Regions from separate parts of the Neisseria sp. P0001.S005 genome, predicted to be linked through region 1. Evidence: riboswitches for the same ligand, from Rfam matches in the RefSeq annotation. Region 1 holds a riboswitch; the other holds the start of a gene.

Region 1 (9,679 bases):
GCAGCAGCGGCACATCTTCCTCGCTCAAACCGAAGCGTTGCAACACCAACCGGCTTTCCAGCAAAGGCAAAACCTTGTCCACTTCAAACCGGCTTTCCAGCAAATCCAAAGTTTGCGCCAAAGCATACAGCAACGGCTGACGGCGGCTGAGCTTCACATCCGAAATCGAATACGGCAAAGCCTGGCTGCCTGCCTGCGCCTGTCCAAAAACAGCTTCGATGAACGGGCTGTACGGCTCGATGTTCGGCGTCAACACGGCAATATCGTGCGGCTGCCAGTCGGGATTTTTTTGCAACACCAGCGACAGCTCTTCTTTCAAAATCTGCAATTCGCGCAAAGGGCTGTGTGCTGCGACGATTTTGACGGAACCGTCATTCAGCAGCTCGTCCGGCTCGACACACACTGGATTGCCATCCGCATCGTGAACCTGAACCAGAGCCTGCTGCGCACCTGCTTCGCTTTCTTCCTGTTGGTATAAGCGTTCAGACGGCATGATTAAGTTTTGGATATCGTTTTGCAGGCAATGCAACAAGGTATCGTCTTTTCCCTCTTCATAAACCTGAATATCCTGCTCGGTTTCCACTTCCGACAGAAAATCAAAGAAATCGCGCCCCTGCTTGCCCAAAGAAGCCAACAGCGGATGCCCTGCCTGCGACAAATCCGCCTCATCGCCCCTTTTTAAAATCTGCGCCTCATCGATGACCTCGCCCCAATATTGGCTGCTCGGGTTGAGCGCAAACACAAACACATCGCAATGCTTGGAAATTTGGTGCAGCAGTTGCAGATACATCGGCGCCATTGTCGAAATGCCGAATACGAACAACCTTTGCGGCAAGACCGATTTATCCAACTGCGCCAACAACTTTTCCCACAAGGCCACGCGGTGCGGCGCCGATTGGCTGCCATCGTCCAAATAACGCCACAGCCGTGCCTGCCAATCCTCATCATCGCCCAAACCCAGCAGCTTCCCGGCCTGCCACGCATCAATCCAATCCGGCCGGTACACCAAATATTGGTCGAAAATATCGGCCATTTGTCCGGCAAGCTGATAATCCGCCGAGGCCGAACTGTGCAAATAACTTTCCAGCTTCAGGCGTACGTTTTCGTATTCCGGGGCCGTCTGAAACACTTCGCTGCGGAACAAATCCAGCAAACGCCAGCGCATGACTTCAGGCGAAAACGGACTGAGCGGCGGCACATCGGGAACCAATTTGCGCATCAGCTGCCACGCCAAACCGGCAGGCAGACTGAACTTCAAATTCGCCGCCACGCCGAGTTTGCGCGCGAAAAACACATTCAGATAACGCCGCATCCCCTGGCTCTGCACCACCACTTCTTCCTGTGCCAATACAGCATCCAAAGGCAAGGCCTGATGAATATGCGCGCACATTTCGGCAAGCGCTTCCAAACGGTCAGACTGATAAAGATAAAACATAGCAGACAATCTAAAAAACAATTGCCCGCATTATAATGCCATTAGGACAAATGCTTCAGCAGAAGCGGCAAACAAAAACACAGGCCGTCTGAAACACATCGCTTCAGACGGCCTAAAACAAACCCATCGGCAGCCAATTATTAATTATTTATCGACCCCTGTACAAACCGGCTTCTCCTATCCTATAATTTCCCACATTCGGAATGTAGCGCAGCCCGGTAGCGCACTTCGTTCGGGACGAAGGGGTCGGAGGTTCGAATCCTCTCATTCCGACCAAATACAAAACCTGCTTGAGTCCAAGCAGGTTTTTTACATTCGGCAAGCCTATATTTCCGGCGGGAAAGGCGCGCCTTCGGGATGTTTGTAGCGGTTGTACATAAACAAATATTGTTCCGGAAAACGGCGTATCCAATATTCGGTATTTTCATTGATCACGCGCGCGTCGTTCTCCTTATCGCCGTTCAATTCGCCGCGCAAAGGCTCGATGTGCAAGACAAAGCCTTTACCGTCGGGCAGACGCTCGCCGCAGAAAAACAAAGCCTTCACGCCTTTGACTTGCGCCAGCTTACCCGCCAACGTCATGGTGTAGGCAGGTTTGCCGAAAAAGTCCACCCACACGCCGTCGCCTCCTTCTTCCGGAGACGGTACATGGTCCGGCAACACAATGGTCGCTTCGCCGCCGCGCAGCGCTTTGATGATTTGTTTGACGCCCTGAATGCTGGTCGGTGCAGTCTTGCCTTTACCGCGCACGCGCCCTGCCTGCATCACCGCATCAAATGCCTTGATTTTCGGCGGCTTGTACATCGCCGTCAGCGGAAACGGCAGTTGCTGGCTGATGTAGCGGCCGGCCAAATCATAGCTGCCGATGTGCGGCGTGATAAACAGCAAACCCTCGCCCGCGCTCAAGGCCGTCTGAACATGTTCCCACCCGTTGACGCTGACAAACAGGTTTTCAATTTCCTCAGGCCGTCTGAAAAACGCCACCGGCAATTCCAAGCCGCCTTTTGCCGTTTCACGGAAAACTTTTTTCACCGCCTCATCCGTCGGGTTCAAACCGGCAAGTTTCATGTTTTCGAAAACACGCCGGCGATCTTTCGACAGCACGCAGAAACCCAAACTGCCCAGCAGATTGCCTAATTTGTGCAACCAAGCCAAAGGCAGAGCGGCCAAAAATTTAAAAACAAAGGTAACAAGCGTTTGCATAAGGTTTTACCAAAATGAAGTGGACAGATTGTAAACGAAACAGCCGTCTGAACAAAACAGACTTCGGGCAAATATATTGCGGCACACCTGCTTTTCTGCTACTATCCGCGCTGCATTAAGAGTTGGGAATTCCATGCCAACCTGCTTTTCAAACGGAAAGGTAAGGTGGACGGTTGAAAAACCGATGTGGCTCGCCAGAGCAATCCAAACCCGCTTAATGCGGGAATTTTTTTGCCTGTAAGAAACGCGCAACAGGATTCCGAAACAGCAGACAAGTGCGAATGTTTCTCACTTGTATAGAGAAAAAGCGGAGTTTTTGTTATGATTTCCGCTGTCCGAAATAAAAGGCCGTCTGAAAACACAGCAGCCTGTTTTTAATGAAAGAATAGCAATGAGCGAATATCTGTTTACTTCCGAATCGGTATCCGAAGGCCATCCGGATAAAGTTGCCGACCAAGTGTCCGATGCGATTTTGGATGCCATCTTGGCGCAAGACCCCAAAGCACGTGTCGCCGCGGAAACCTTGGTTAACACAGGCTTGTGCGTATTGGCAGGCGAAATTACCACTACTGCCCAAGTGGACTACATCAAAGTCGCACGCGAAACCATCAAACGCATCGGCTACAACTCCTCCGAGCTGGGCTTTGATGCCAACGGCTGCGCGGTCGGCGTGTACTACGACCAACAATCTCCGGACATCGCCCAAGGTGTGAACGAAGGCGAAGGCATCGACTTGAACCAAGGCGCAGGCGACCAAGGTTTGATGTTCGGCTACGCCTGCGACGAAACCCCGACCCTAATGCCGTTTGCCATCTATTACAGCCACCGCCTGATGCAACGCCAAAGCGAATTGCGCAAAGACGGCCGCCTGCCTTGGCTGCGCCCTGATGCAAAAGCCCAACTGACCGTGGTTTACGACAGCGAAACTGGCAAAGTAAAACGCATCGACACCGTCGTCCTATCTACCCAGCACGATCCTGCCATCAGCCATGAAGAACTGAGTAAAGCCGTGATTGAGCAGATTATCAAGCCCGTTTTGCCGTCTGAACTGCTGACTGACGAAACCAAATACCTGATCAACCCGACCGGCCGCTTCGTTATCGGCGGCCCGCAAGGCGACTGCGGTTTGACCGGCCGTAAAATCATCGTCGATACCTACGGCGGTGCGGCTCCGCACGGCGGCGGCGCATTCTCCGGCAAAGACCCGTCCAAAGTGGACCGTTCCGCCGCTTACGCCTGCCGCTATGTTGCAAAAAACATCGTAGCCGCCGGTTTGGCAACCCAATGCCAAATCCAAGTTTCCTACGCCATCGGCGTTGCCGAACCGACTTCGATTTCCATCGATACTTTCGGCACCGGCAAAATCAGCGAAGAAAAACTGATCGCCCTGGTTCGCGAACATTTCGACCTGCGCCCTAAAGGCATCGTCCAAATGCTCGACCTACTGCGCCCGATTTACAGCAAATCCGCCGCCTACGGCCACTTCGGCCGCGAGGAACCTGAATTTACTTGGGAGCGCACCGACAAAGCAGCCGCATTGAAAGCAGCCGCAGGCGTGTAAAAAAATAATAAAGGTCGTCTGAACGGGAGTTTCAGACGGCCTTTTTACATCTAAATATTAAAAACCTTTTTACGAACGACACATCGTATTTTCACAAAAACAGCGCAACGAAATTTTGGATTGCTATGCTGTCCTTGTGAATCTACATAAATAAAATTGAAAGAATACATCATGAAAAAATGGCTGCTGGCTGTTTTGCCTGCCACCGCACTGGCTGCTCCGCCTCAAGGCTTTTATCAAAATTACAAAGACTGGGACATTACTTGCGACAATACCGGCACCTGCCGTCTTGCCGGCTATCAGGCGGACGAAACAGAAACGCCGGTTTCCATCTTGTTTACCCGAAAAGCGGGGGCGAATGCCGTCGTTGCCGGCGAAGTCTCCCTACTGCCGTTTAACGACGATGACCGCCAATTCGCCCGCGTGGCAGCCCGCAGCGAAGTGATGCTGAACGGCAAATCACTGGGCAAATTGGCGTTGAACAAAAAAGGCACAGGCAAATTGAGCAGCGCGCAAACCAACGCCTTGCTCGAAGCGTTGAAAAAAGAAAGCAAAATCAGCATCCGCGCGGGAAAATATGAATGGCACTTGTCCGATAAAGGCGCGGCGGCGGCAATGTTGAAAGCGGACGAATTCCAAGGTCGTCTGAATACGCCTTCCGCGCTGATTCGCAAAGGCGGCAGCAGTCAGGCAGTCCTCAGTCCGCAGCCCAAACCCGTCATCCGCGCCGTTGCCGTGCCGAAAAAAGAGGGCGATATGCTGGAACAAGGCACACCGCGCCACAGCGCCGTCATGAAGCTCTTGAGCGACAGCAACCGCGTTTCCGAAGGCGACGATAATTACTGTTACGCCCTGCACAATAAAGAGCAAATGGATTGGAACCGCAGCCTGTATGTCCATCCGCTCAACGATCGTCAGGTTTTGATTTCGGCCATCTGTATCGGCGGTGCTTATCAAACCAGCGGCTACTATGCCATTGCCGATAAAGAATTGACCAAAATTGAACAAGTGCTGCCGCCAATGACATACGGCGGGCACGGCGGATTCGATGAGAAAACAGCCACCCTTAGCGGCAGCTTCAAAGGCCGAGGGATCGGCGACTGCTGGTCTGGCAATGCAGCGGTGTGGGACGGTAAAACGTTTGTCCGCAGTGAGGAACACACCACCGGTTCATGCAAAGGCTTCACAGGCGGCGCGTGGCTGATGCCTATTTTTGAAGCCCGTGTTGAACGTTAAAATACACGGAATATTTACGATAGAAAGCAAAGGCCGTCTCAAAATTCCCGTTTTCAGACGGCCTTTTTCCTTATACAATAGCCACTTGAATTTCTATATACATTCTGAATAAAGGATACGGATTATGTTCGGCAAACAACTTTTTGAAGAAGTCAGCTCCAAAATCAGCGAAACCATCGCCAACAGCCCTGCCAAAGACATGGAAAAAAACGTTAAAGCCATGCTCGGCAGCGCGTTCAACCGCATGGATTTGGTGACCCGCGAAGAATTCGACATCCAACAACAGGTTTTGATTAAAACCCGTACCAAACTGGCTGAATTGGAAGCCCGTTTGGCCAAACTCGAAGCCGCTCAAGAGCCTGAAGAAGCTGCTTTAAAAGCGGCCGAAGCTGCTGCGGAAGAAGCTGTTGCCGAAATCAAACAACAAACTGAAGCTGCTGAATAAGGCCGTCTGAAACATGTCGCTTGCTTTGGTTTACAGCCGCGCCTTAAGCGGCATGAATGCGCCGTTGGTCGAAGTGGAAGCCCACCTTGCCAACGGCTTGCCACATTTCAATATCGTCGGTTTGCCCGATACTGAAGTCAAAGAAAGCCGCGATCGTGTGCGTGCCGCCATCATCCAAAGCGGCTTCGACTTTCCCGCCAAGAAAATTACCGTCAACCTCGCACCGGCCGACCTCCCAAAAGAATCCGGCCGTTTCGATTTGCCGATTGCCTTAGGCATTCTTGCCGCATCGGGACAAATCAATCCTGAAAAGCTCTCGCAATATGAGTTTGCGGGAGAATTGGCGCTGTCCGGACTGCTGCGTCCCGTACGCGGCGCACTGGCCATGGCATGGCAGGGAATGCAGGCCGGCCGCTCATTCGTCTTGCCGCAAGAAAATGCCGAACAGGCTGCCGTTATGCGCGGTATCGCGGTTTATGGAGCGCGTTCTTTGGGCGAAGTGGCCGCCCATTTAAACGGCATCGAACCGTTGACACAAACCGAATGCAAACTGCCACAAAGGCCGTCTGAACAAAGTAAAATTCCTGATTTAGCTGATGTTAAAGGCCAGCATACCGCTCGCCTTGCTTTGGAAATCGCAGCGGCAGGCGGACACAGCCTGCTGATGATGGGTCCGCCGGGTACAGGCAAATCCATGCTTTCGCAACGTTTGCCCGGTATCCTTCCGCCTTTGACCGAAGACGAATTGGTCGAAGTATGGGCATTGCGTTCGCTCCTGCCCAACCATCAACAGCAACTTGACAGCAACCGTCCTTTCCGCAGTCCTCATCACAGCGCTAGCTCGGCTGCTATGGTGGGTGGCGGTTCAGACCCGCGTCCGGGCGAAATTTCATTGGCACACCACGGTGTGTTGTTTTTAGACGAATTGCCCGAGTTTGACCGTAAAGTATTAGAAGTATTGCGCGAACCTTTGGAAAACGGCGAAATCCATATTTCCCGCGCCGCACGCCAAGCAGTTTATCCGGCCAAGTTCCAACTTGTCGCTGCCATGAACCCCTGCCCTTGCGGCTATCTTGGTCATCCATCCAAACCTTGCCGCTGCACGCCTGAAAGCGTTGCCCGCTACCGCAACAAAATTTCAGGGCCATTGCTCGACCGTATTGACTTAACCATCGAAGTACCCAGCCTTTCTGCTGCCGAGTTGATGCAACAAGAAGCAGGCGAATCCAGTGCCACCGTATTGGAACGCGTTACCGCCGCACGCAAAATCCAATACAACCGACAAGGCAAAGTCAATGCCGAACTGAGTGTCAGCGAGCTCGATGGTAAAGCCCGTATCCAAAAAGAAGCGCAAGAAGCCTTGGGAACCATGCTTGAAAAACTATCCCTTTCCGCCCGAAGTTTCCACCGTATCATGCGCGTCGCCCGTACGCTGGCCGATTTGGCAGGCGACGAAGAAGTCAGCAAAACCCATGTGATGAAAGCCATCGGCTTCCGTCGCGCCCTTTAACTTTTCAGACGGCCTGAATCTTTATGTTTAAGTAAAACTAGAGTAAACAAAGCATCAGGATTTTGCCGTCCATAACGGTTATTGATAAAATATCGAATCCAAACTCAGACAGTCTCCCTTCAGGCCGTCTGAACACATTATTACAAGGTAAGTCATGAAAAAATCTACACAATATGGCAAAGGCTTGGCCGGTTTCTTTTTCGGCCTGATACTGGCAACAGGTATTATTGCCGGTATTTTGTTCTTCTTGAACCAAGGCAACCAAAACGTTTTCAAAGAGCTGACTCAGCCTAAACAAAGCGAAGAACCTGAAATCCTGAAACCTCAGGACAAAGCAGAGAAACGCCCAACCACCGACACTTCATCTACCCAAGCAGATGAAGAAAAAGCCAAAGCAGAAAAAGAAGCTGCTGAGAAAGAAGCCAAAGCTAAAGAAGAGGCTGAAAAGGCTGCCAAAGAAGCTGAAGAAAAAGCTCAAGCGGAAAAAGAAGCTCAGGAAAAAGCCGAACAAGCAGAACGTGAAGCCAAAGAAAAAGCAGAGAAAGCCGCTACCGATAAAGCCGAACGTGAAGCCAAAGAAAAAGCTGAAAAAGCCGCCGCCGACAAAGCCGAACGTGAAGCCAAAGAAAAAGCCGCAAAAACGGAAGCAGAAAAAGAAGCCGCCAAGAAAAAACTGTCCGAGAAAAAAGCCGAATTAGAGAAAAAACGCGCAGAAAAAGCCAAAGCTGAAAAAGAAGCTACTGATAAAACTGCAAAAGATAAAAAAGCGGCCGACCAACTGACCGACAAACAAAAAGAGCGTGCCGAGCGCAAATTGGCTGAGAAAAAAGCAGCCGAAGCCAAAAAACAAAACAAGCCGACACCTGAGCAAATCCTCAACAGTGGCAGCATCGAAAAAGCACGTAAAGCCGCAAATGCCTCTGCAACAAAAGAAAGCAGTAAACAGTCAGCAGAAAAAGCCGAAGCGACTGCCAACAGCGGTAAAAAAGCCTTCCTGCAACTTGGTTCATATGCAGACCGCTCCAGCGCAGACTCACAACGTGCCAAACTGGCTATTTTAGGTGTTTCTTCCAAAGTGGTTGAATCGCAAAACGGCGACAAAACCATTTACCGAGTTCAAAGTAACACCATGCCGCAGGAAGCCGCTGTAAAACTGCAAAAAAACCTGCAAGGCCATAATATCAATAGCTTGATTCGTTCTACCAAATAATGGAATCACTGATGAAGCAGCGTATAAAACAAACCATTGCCGCACTCAGCCTGAGCCTGCTCAGTCTGAGTGCGCAGGCTGCTACCGAGGGCGTGGACTATACTGTCCTCAGTCGCCCTATTCCGCAGCAACAAGCTGGAAAAATTGAAGTGCTAGAATTTTTCGGCTACTTCTGCGTCCATTGTTACCATCTCGATCCAGTTTTGTTGCAACACAGCAAAACCTTTGCCAAAGATGTTTCCTTGCGGACAGAACACGTCGTTTGGATGCCTGAAATGTTAGGCTTGGCCAAGGTTGCCGCAGCCGTCAATCTTTCAGATTTGAAATATCAAGCCAATCCAGTCATCTTCAAAGCAGTTTACGAACAAAAAATCAACCTGGCTGATGCAAATGTATTCCGATCATGGGTTGGTAAACAGACAAGTTTTGACAGTAAAAAACTGCTTCAAGCCTACAATAGCCCTGCTGCCGCGTCGGCTGCTGCAAAAATGCAGCAATTGACGGAAACTTATCGAATTGAAAACACACCAACTGTCATTGTCGGTGGTAAATACAAAGTTAATTTCAATGGTGGCGACTGGAAAGTCGGTATGAAAACCATAGATGACCTCATCGTCAAAGCCCGTCGCGAACAATCCTCAAAACCACTTTAACTATTCAACAAAAGAAAGACGGCCTCAAGGCCGTCTGAAAACTTATGGACATTCTGATTTTATTTAAAGCACTTATTCTCGGTATTATCGAAGGTTTAACCGAGTTCCTCCCTATTTCAAGTACCGGTCACTTGATTGTATTTGGCGACTTAATGAATTTCCAAAGTAACGGTAAAGTATTCGAAATTGCCATCCAGCTCGGTGCCGTATTAGCCGTCGTATTCGAATATCGCCAACGATTTACCCATATCATAAAAGGACTAGGTAAAGAGCGAACAGCCAATCGCTTTGTGCTGAATTTATTTATCGCATTCATCCCCGCTGCGATTGTTGGCCTCTTATTCAGTAAACAAATTAAATTGCATCTTTTCAACCCGATTACCGTTGCTACCATGCTGGTATTAGGTGGCTTCTTCATTTTATGGG
Region 2 (9,679 bases), on a different contig from region 1:
GTTTGTAGTTTTTTAAGATATCGTAACCTGTTGCCGCAATCATCATCGGTACGGCAAGGAAGAATGAGAACTCAGTAGCTGTTTTACGTTCCAGTCCCCATAGCATACCGCCCATGATGGTACTGCCTGAACGTGATGTACCAGGGATAAGGGCACAAATTTGGGCGCATCCTACAACAAATGCGTCGATTGGGCGCATATCATCTACATGATTGACTTTAGGTTTGGTTTTTGCTTGGCGTTTTTCAACCCATAAAATGAAGAAACCACCCAGTACCAGCATGGTAGCAACGGTAATTGGGTTGAAAAGGTGTAATTTGATTTGTTTGCTGAACAATAGCCCCACAACCGCAGCCGGTATGAAGGCAATAAATAAATTCAGTACAAAGCGATTGGCTGTTCGTTCTTTACCCAATCCTTTTATGATATGGGTAAATCGTTGGCGGTATTCAAATACGACGGCTAATACGGCACCGAGTTGAATAGCAATTTCAAATACTTTTCCGTTGCTTTGAAAGTTCATTAAGTCACCGAATACAATCAGGTGACCGGTACTGGAAATAGGGAGAAACTCGGTTAAACCTTCGATAATACCGAGAATAAGTGCTTTAAATAAAATCAGAATGTCCATAAGTTTTCAGACGGCCTTGAGGCCGTCTTTCTTTTGTTGAATAGTTAAAGTGGTTTTGAGGATTGTTCGCGGCGGACTTTGACGATGAGCTCGTCTATGGTTTTCATACCTGCTTTCCAGTCGGTACCGTTGAAATTGATTTTGTATTTTCCACCGACGATGACAGTTGGTGTGTTTTCAATTCGATAAGTTTCCGTCAATTGCTGCATTTTTGCAGCAGCCGATGCGGCAGCAGGACTATTGTAGGTTTGAAGCAGTTTTTTACTGTCAAAACTCGTCTGTTTACCCACCCATGATCGGAATACATTGGTATCGGCCAGGTTGATTTTTTGTTCGTAAACTGCTTTGAAGATGACTGGATTAGCTTGATATTTCAAACCTGAAAGATTAACGGCTGCGGCAACCTTGGCCAAACCCAACATTTCAGGCATCCAAACGACGTGCTCCGTCCGTAAGGAAACATCTTTAGCAAAGGTTTTACTGTGTTGCAACAAAACCGGATCGAGATGGTAACAATGGACGCAGAAGTAGCCGAAAAACTCAAGCACTTCAATTTTGCCGGCTTGTTGCTGCGGGATAGGGCGACTGAGGACAGTATAGTCCACGCCCTCGGTAGCAGCCTGAGCACTCAGACTGAGCAGGCTCAGGCCGAGTGCGGCAATGGTTTGTTTTATACTCTGCTTCATCAGTGATTCCATTATTTGGTAGAACGAATCAAGCTGTTGATATTATGGCCTTGCAGGTTTTTTTGCAGTTTTACAGCGGCTTCCTGCGGCATAGTGTTACTTTGAACTCGGTAAATGGTTTTGTCGCCGTTTTGCGATTCAACCACTCTTGAAGAAACACCTAAAATAGCCAATTTTGCACGTTGTGAGTCTGCGCTGGAGCGGTCTGTATATGAACCAAGCTGCAGGAAGGCTTTTTTACCGCTGTTGGCAGCTGTTTCGGTTTTTTCTGCTGACTGTTTACTTGCAGAGTTGTTACTTTCTTTTGCTACAGAGGCATTTGCTGCTTTACGTGCTTTTTCGATGCTGCCGCTATTGAGGATTTGCTCAGGTGTCGGCTTGTTTTGCTTTTTGGCTTCAGCCGCTTTTTTCTCGGCCAGTTTGCGCTCGGCACGCTCTTTTTGTTTGGCAGTCAGTTGGTCGACTGCTTTTTTGTCTTTAGCAGCTTTATCGGTAGTTTCTTTTTCCGCTTTGGCTTTTTCTGCGCGTTTTTTCTCTAACTCAGCTTTTTTCTCGGCCAGTTTTTTCTTAGCAGTTTCTTTTTCTGCTTCAGTTTTTGCAGCTTTTTCTTTGGCTTCGCGTTCGGCTTTGTCGGCATCAGTTTTGTCTGCTCTTTCTTTGGCTTCACGTTCGGCTTTATCAGTGGCGGCTTTTTCAGCTTTTTCTTTAGCTTCACGTTCTGCTTGTTCGGCTTTTTCCTGAGCTTCTTTTTCCGCTTGAGCTTTTTCTTCATCTGCTTGGGTAGATGAATTATCGGTAGCTGGGCGTTTCTCTGCTTTCTCCTGAGGTTTCAGGATTTCAGATTCTTCGCTTTGTTTAGGCTGAGTCAGCTCTTTGAAAACGTTTTGGTTGCCTTGATTCAAGAAGAACAAAATACCGGCAATAATACCTGTTGCCAGTATCAGGCCGAAAAAGAAACCGGCCAAGCCTTTGCCATATTGTGTAGATTTTTTCATGACTTACCTTGTAATAATGTGTTCAGACGGCCTGAAAGGAGACTGTCTGAGTTTGGATTCGATATTTTATCAATAACCGTTATAGACGGCAAAATCCTGATGCTTTGTTTACTCTAGTTTTACTTAAACATAAAGATTCAGGCCGTCTGAAAAGTTAAAGGGCGCGACGGAAGCCGATGGCTTTCATCACATGGGTTTTGCTGACTTCTTCGTCCCCTGCCAAATCGGCCAGTGTACGGGCAACGCGCATGATGCGGTGAAAACTTCGTGCGGAAAGGGACAGTTTTTCGAGCATGGTTCCCAAGGCTTCTTGCGCTTCTTTTTGGATACGGGCTTTGCCATCGAGCTCGCTGACACTCAATTCGGCATTAACTTTGCCTTGTCGGCCGTATTGGATTTTACGCGCGGCGGTAACGCGTTCTAATACGGTGGCACTGGATTCTCCGGTTTCTTGTTGCATCAGCTCAGCGGCGGAAAGGCTGGGTACTTCGATGGTTAAATCAATGCGGTCGAGTAATGGCCCTGAAATTTTGCTGCGGTAACGGGCGATGCTTTCAGGCGTGCAGCGGCAAGGTTTGGACGGATGACCGAGATAGCCGCAAGGGCAGGGGTTCATGGCGGCGACGAGCTGGAACTTGGCCGGATAAACAGCTTGGCGTGCGGCGCGGGAGATATGGATTTCGCCGTTTTCCAAAGGTTCGCGCAATACTTCCAATACTTTACGGTCAAACTCGGGCAATTCGTCTAAAAACAACACACCGTGGTGCGCCAATGAAATTTCACCCGGACGCGGGTCGGAACCGCCGCCGACCATGGCGGCCGAGCTGGCGCTGTGGTGGGGGCTGCGGAAAGGGCGGTTGCTGTCGAGTTGCTGTTGATGGTTGGGCAGGAGCGAACGCAATGCCCATACTTCGACCAATTCGTCTTCGGTCAAAGGCGGAAGGATTCCGGGTAAACGTTGCGAAAGCATGGATTTGCCTGTACCCGGCGGACCCATCATCAGCAGGCTGTGTCCGCCTGCCGCTGCAATTTCCAAAGCAAGGCGTGCGGTATGCTGGCCTTTAACATCGGCTAAATCAGGAATTTTACTTTGTTCAGACGGCCTTTGCGTCAGCTTGCATTCAGTTTGTGTCAACGGTTCGATACCGTTTAAATGCGCGGCCACTTCGCCTAAAGAACGCGCACCATAAACCGCGATACCGCGCATGACGGCAGCCTGTTCGGCATTTTCTTGCGGCAAGACGAACGAACGGCCTGCCTGCATTCCCTGCCATGCCATGGCCAGTGCGCCGCGTACGGGACGCAGCAGGCCGGACAGTGCCAATTCTCCGGCAAACTCATATTGGGCAAGCTTTTCAGGATTGATTTGTCCCGATGCGGCAAGAATGCCCAAGGCAATCGGCAAATCGAAACGGCCGGATTCTTTTGGGAGGTCGGCCGGTGCAAGGTTGACGGTAATTTTCTTGGCGGGAAAGTCGAAGCCGCTTTGGATGATGGCAGCACGTACACGGTCGCGGCTTTCTTTGACTTCAGTATCGGGCAAACCGACGATATTGAAATGTGGCAAGCCGTTGGCAAGGTGGGCTTCCACTTCGACCAACGGCGCATTCATGCCGCTTAAGGCGCGGCTGTAAACCAAAGCAAGCGACATATTTCAGACGGCCTTATTCGGCAGCTTCGGTTTGTTGTTTGATTTCGGCAACAGCTTTTTCAGCAGCGGCTTCGGCCGCTTTCAAAGCAGCTTCTTCAGGCTCTTGAGCGGCTTCGAGTTTGGCCAAACGGGCTTCCAATTCGGCCAGTTTGGTACGGGTTTTAATCAAAACCTGTTGTTGGATGTCGAATTCTTCGCGGGTCACTAAATCCATGCGGTTGAACGCGCTGCCGAGCATGGCTTTAACGTTTTTTTCCATGTCTTTGGCAGGGCTGTTGGCGATGGTTTCGCTGATTTTGGAGCTGACTTCTTCAAAAAGTTGTTTGCCGAACATAATCCGTATCCTTTATTCAGAATGTATATAGAAATTCAAGTGGCTATTGTATAAGGAAAAAGGCCGTCTGAAAACGTTTTGCTTTTCAGACGGCCTCAAATGCGGAAGTTTACACGCCTGCGGCTGCTTTTAATGCGGCTGCTTTGTCGGTGCGCTCCCAAGTAAATTCAGGCTCTTCGCGGCCGAAATGGCCGTATGCGGCGGATTTGCTGTAAATCGGGCGCAAGAGGTCGAGCATTTGGACGATGCCTTTGGGGCGCAGGTCGAAATGTTCGCGAACTAAGGCAATCAGTTTTTCTTCGCTGATTTTGCCTGTACCGAAGGTATCGATGGAAATCGAAGTCGGTTCGGCAACGCCGATGGCGTAGGAAACTTGGATTTGGCATTGGGTTGCCAAACCGGCGGCTACGATGTTTTTTGCAACATAGCGGCAGGCGTAAGCGGCGGAACGGTCCACTTTGGACGGGTCTTTGCCGGAGAATGCGCCGCCGCCGTGCGGAGCCGCACCGCCGTAGGTATCGACGATGATTTTACGGCCGGTCAAACCGCAGTCGCCTTGCGGGCCGCCGATAACGAAGCGGCCGGTCGGGTTGATCAGGTATTTGGTTTCGTCGGTCAGCAGTTCAGACGGCAGAACCGGTTTGATGATGTGTTCGATCACGGCGTTTTTCAGCTCTTCGTAACCGATAGACGGATCGTGCTGGGTAGACAGGACGACGGTGTCGATGCGTTTTACTTTGCCGGTTTTGCTGTCGTAAACCACGGTCAGTTGGGCTTTGGCATCAGGACGCAGCCAAGGCAGGCGGCCGTCTTTGCGCAATTCGCTTTGGCGTTGCATCAGGCGGTGGCTGTAATAGATGGCAAACGGCATCAGGGTAGGGGTTTCGTCGCAGGCATAGCCGAACATCAAACCTTGGTCGCCTGCGCCTTGGTTTAAGTCGATGCCTTCGCCTTCGTTCACGCCTTGGGCGATGTCCGGAGATTGTTGGTCGTAGTACACGCCGACTGCGCAGCCGGTAGCATCAAAGCCCAGCTCGGAGGAGTTGTAGCCGATGCGTTTGATGGTTTCGCGTGCGACTTTGATGTAGTCCACTTGGGCGGTAGTCGTGATTTCGCCTGCCAATACGCACAAGCCTGTGTTGACCAAGGTTTCTGCGGCGACACGCGCTTTTGGGTCTTGCGCCAAGATGGCATCCAAAATCGCATCGGATACTTGGTCGGCAACTTTATCCGGATGGCCTTCGGATACCGATTCGGAAGTAAACAGATATTCGCTCATTGCTATTCTTTCATTAAAAACAGGCTGCTGTGTTTTCAGACGGCCTTTTATTTCGGACAGCGGAAATCATAACAAAAACTCCGCTTTTTCTCTATACAAGTGAGAAACATTCGCACTTGCCTGCTGTTTCGGAATCCTGTTGCGCGTTTCTTACAGGCAAAAAAATTCCCGCATTAAGCGGGTTTGGATTGCTCTGGCGAGCCACATCGGTTTTTCAACCGTCCACCTTACCTTTCCGTTTGAAAAGCAGGTTGGCATGGAATTCCCAACTCTTAATGCAGTGCGGATAGTAGCAGAAAAGCAGGTGTGCCGCAATATATTTGCCCGAAGTCTGTTTTGTTCAGACGGCCTGTTTCGTTTACAATCTGTCCACTTCATTTTGGTAAAACCTTATGCAAACGCTTGTTACCTTTGTTTTTAAATTTTTGGCCGCTCTGCCTTTGGCTTGGTTGCACAAATTAGGCAATCTGCTGGGCAGTTTGGGTTTCTGCGTGCTGTCGAAAGATCGCCGGCGTGTTTTCGAAAACATGAAACTTGCCGGTTTGAACCCGACGGATGAGGCGGTGAAAAAAGTTTTCCGTGAAACGGCAAAAGGCGGCTTGGAATTGCCGGTGGCGTTTTTCAGACGGCCTGAGGAAATTGAGAACCTGTTTGTCAGCGTCAACGGTTGGGAACATGTTCAGACGGCCTTGAGTGCGGGCGAAGGTTTGCTGTTTATTACGCCGCACATCGGCAGCTATGATTTGGCGGGCCGCTACATCAGTCAGCAACTGCCGTTTCCGCTGACGGCGATGTATAAGCCGCCGAAAATCAAGGCTTTTGATGCGGTGATGCAGGCGGGGCGCGTGCGCGGTAAAGGCAAGACTGCGCCTACCAGTATTCAGGGCGTCAAACAAATTATTAAGGCTCTGCGCGGCGGCGAAGCGACCATTGTTTTGCCGGACCATGTACCGTCTCCCGAAGAAGGGGGCGACGGCGTGTGGGTGGACTTTTTCGGCAAACCTGCCTATACCATGACGTTGGCGGGCAAGCTGGCGCAAGTCAAAGGCGTGAAGGCTTTGTTTTTCTGCGGCGAGCGTCTGCCCGATGGCAAAGGCTTTGTCTTGCACATCGAGCCTTTGCGCGGTGAGTTGAACGGCGATAAGGAGAACGATGCGCGCGTGATCAATGAAAATACCGAATATTGGATACGCCGTTTTCCGGAACAATATTTGTTTATGTACAATCGCTACAAGCATCCCGAAGGCGCGCCGTTGCCGCCTGCTTGAGTGGGATAGATTCAAAACCTGCTTTGAGGAAAGCAGGTTTTTATTTTGGTTGGGAACTCAGAAGATTTTCTTTCGGCTTAAACAAAGCCGAGGTTCAAAAAGAAATACATTAAAGCCTAGCGTTTGCACTGTCCACGATATTTAAATGGCAAAGACCGTCTGAAAAGCGGTTTCAGACGGCCTTTACCGTAATCTTTTGCCTTTTATTTTCATACGCTGCTGAACCGTTTGCCCTGATGGCATTATAATGCGCGTAATTGTTTTTTTGATGGCATGTCATGTTTTATCTCTTTCAATCCGACCGTTTGGAATCGCTTGCCGAAATGTGCGCGCGTATTCATCAGGCTTCGCCCTTGGATTCCGTATTGGCGCAGGAAGAAGTGGTGGTGCAGAGCCAGGGTATGCGGCGTTATCTGAATGTGTTTTTCGCGCGCGAACTCGGCGTGGCGGCGAATTTGAAGTTCAGCCTGCCTGCCGGTTTGGCGTGGCAGCTGATGCGCAAATTGGTTCCCGATGTGCCGCCGCTCAGTCCGTTTTCACCTGAAGTCATGCGTTGGCGTTTGCTGGATTTGTTCCGCAGCGAAGCGTTTCAGACGGCACCGGAATACGAAAACGTGCGCCTGAAGCTGGAAAGTTATTTGCACAGCTCGGCATCGGCGGATTATCAGCTTGCCGGACAGATGGCGGATATTTTTGACCAATATTTGGTGTACCGCCCGGACTGGATTGATGCGTGGCAGGCTGGGAAGCTGCTGGGTTTGGGCGATGATGAGGATTGGCAGGCGCGGCTGTGGCGTTATTTGGACGATGGCAGCCAATCTGCGCCGCACCGCGTGGCCTTGTGGGAAAAGCTGTTGGCGCAGTTGGATAAATCAGTCTTGCCGCAAAGGTTGTTTGTATTCGGCATTTCGACAATGGCGCCGATGTATCTGCAACTGCTGCACCAAATTTCCAAGCATTGCGATGTGTTTGTGTTCGCGCTCAACCCGAGCAGTCAATATTGGGGCGAGGTCATCGACGAGGCGCAGATTTTGAAAAGGGGCGATGAGGCGGATTTGTCGCAGGCAGGGCATCCGCTGTTGGCTTCTTTGGGCAAGCAGGGGCGCGATTTCTTTGATTTTCTGTCGGAAGTGGAAACCGAGCAGGATATTCAGGTTTATGAAGAGGGAAAAGACGATACTTTATTGCATTGCCTGCAAAACGATATCCAAAACTTAATCATGCCGTCTGAACGCTTATATCAACAGGAAGAAGGCGAAGCAGGCGCGCAGTCGGTTTTGGTTCAAGTCCACGATGCGGACGGCAATCCAGTGTGTGTCGAGCCGGACGAGCTGCTGAATGACGGTTCCGTCAAAATCGTTGCAGCACACAGCCCTTTGCGCGAATTGCAGATTTTGAAAGAAGAGCTGTCGCTGGTGTTGCAAAATAATCCCGATTGGCAGCTGCACGATATTGCCGTGTTGACACCGAACATCGAGCCGTACAGCCCGTTTATCGAAGCCGTTTTTGGACAGGCGCACGCAGGCAGCCAGGCTTTGCCGTATTCGATTTCGGATGTGAAGCTCAGCCGCCTCCAGCCGTTGCTGTATGCTTTGGCGCAAACTTTGGACTTGCTGGAGAGCCGGTTTGAAGTGGATAAGGTTTTGCCCTTGCTGGAAAGCTGGTTGGTACTGCAACGTTTCGGTTTGAGCGAGGAAGATGTGCCGCTGCTGCATGAGACTGTTGCCGGATTGAATGTGCATTGGGGTTTGGACCAAACCATGCGTGAGGGCAAAGACAACCTCTTTACTTGGCAGCAGGCGGTAGAGCGTTTGGCTTTGGGCTGGATGTTGCCCGAAGGCGGCAACGGCATGTGGCAGGGCGTGAGCGCGTGGCATAGCAACGTCAATCAGCTGGACGTGTTCAGCGGTTTTGCCGAATTTATCCGCACTTTGGCCGATATGGCGGCGCAATGGCAAGAGCCTGCCAATGTGGAAAGTTGGGTGCAGCGTTGCCGTGCTTTGCTGGAGAAACTGTTTGCTCCGGATACGGACGACCAATACGCCAAGCAGCAGTTTGAGCAGTCTTTGGCGAAATGGCAGGAAGAGGCGCAGTTGGCCGAATTTGACGGATTGTTGCCGTGTAAAACCGTTATCCGCCATATCCGCCGCTTTTTGGACAGCGAAAGCCAAGCCGGATTTTTGAGCGGCGGTATCACTTTTTGCAGTATGGTGCCGATGCGCAGCTTGCCGTTTAAAATGGTTTGCCTGTTGGGTTTGAATGACGGCGATTTTCCGCGCAATACCAAAGCGGCGGTGTTCGACCTGATTGCCAAATATCCGAAAAAAGGCGACCGCGCCCGCCGCGACGACGACCGTTATCTCTTCCTGGAAGCCTTAATCAGCGCGCGCGAAATGCTGTATTTGTCTTATATCGGCCGCGATATACGCAATGATGCCGAGTTCGCGCCGTCTTCGTTAATCAGCGAGCTGCTGGATACCATTGCCGCCATGACGGGGAAAAGCGGGCGCGAGTTGTCGGAGAAATGGGTGAAACATCATCCGTTGCAGGCGTTCTCACGCCGTTATTTCCAAAAGGACGCGCTTTCAGACGGCCTCTTCAGTACGCGCCAAGATTACGCCGATGCGTTGAACCAACCGCAAGCGGAAGCGCAACCGTTTTTCCTTGAGGCCTTAAGTCAGGAAGAGCCGGGCAAAACCATTCACCAGGGCGAGCTTGTCAGTTTTTGGCGCAACCCTGTCAAAGTTTGGCTGAAGAAAAATTTAAGCTGGGATCAGCCGTATCTGGACGGCGCATGGGAGTCTGCCGAACCGTTTGAGCCGCAACATGAGGGTC

What was found. Region 1 has a riboswitch for S-adenosylmethionine ahead of metK (methionine adenosyltransferase). Riboswitches for the same ligand answer to the same signal wherever they lie in the genome.
Region 2: another riboswitch for S-adenosylmethionine. It lies ahead of metK (methionine adenosyltransferase); the one in region 1 lies ahead of metK (methionine adenosyltransferase).

The regions. Positions count from the first base shown of each region.
Region 1 is NZ_JBQCTZ010000100.1:2,640-12,318, forward strand. It holds gene recC (exodeoxyribonuclease V subunit gamma) at 1-1,435, opposite strand, end outside; tRNA gene ACTHSP_RS12310 (tRNA-Pro) at 1,635-1,711, shown strand; gene ACTHSP_RS12315 (lysophospholipid acyltransferase family protein) at 1,760-2,638, opposite strand; SAM-I-IV-variant riboswitch at 2,746-2,856, shown strand; gene metK (methionine adenosyltransferase) at 3,030-4,199, shown strand; gene ACTHSP_RS12325 (DUF1176 domain-containing protein) at 4,371-5,435, shown strand; gene ACTHSP_RS12330 (accessory factor UbiK family protein) at 5,560-5,880, shown strand; gene ACTHSP_RS12335 (YifB family Mg chelatase-like AAA ATPase) at 5,894-7,390, shown strand; gene ACTHSP_RS12340 (SPOR domain-containing protein) at 7,545-8,600, shown strand; gene ACTHSP_RS12345 (thiol:disulfide interchange protein DsbA/DsbL) at 8,612-9,253, shown strand; gene ACTHSP_RS12350 (undecaprenyl-diphosphate phosphatase) at 9,298-9,679, shown strand, end outside.
Region 2 is NZ_JBQCTZ010000106.1:1,518-11,196, reverse strand. It holds gene ACTHSP_RS12715 (undecaprenyl-diphosphate phosphatase) at 1-631, opposite strand, end outside; gene ACTHSP_RS12710 (thiol:disulfide interchange protein DsbA/DsbL) at 676-1,317, opposite strand; gene ACTHSP_RS12705 (SPOR domain-containing protein) at 1,329-2,312, opposite strand; gene ACTHSP_RS12700 (YifB family Mg chelatase-like AAA ATPase) at 2,467-3,963, opposite strand; gene ACTHSP_RS12695 (accessory factor UbiK family protein) at 3,977-4,297, opposite strand; gene metK (methionine adenosyltransferase) at 4,407-5,576, opposite strand; SAM-I-IV-variant riboswitch at 5,750-5,860, opposite strand; gene ACTHSP_RS12685 (lysophospholipid acyltransferase family protein) at 5,969-6,844, shown strand; gene recC (exodeoxyribonuclease V subunit gamma) at 7,123-9,679, shown strand, end outside.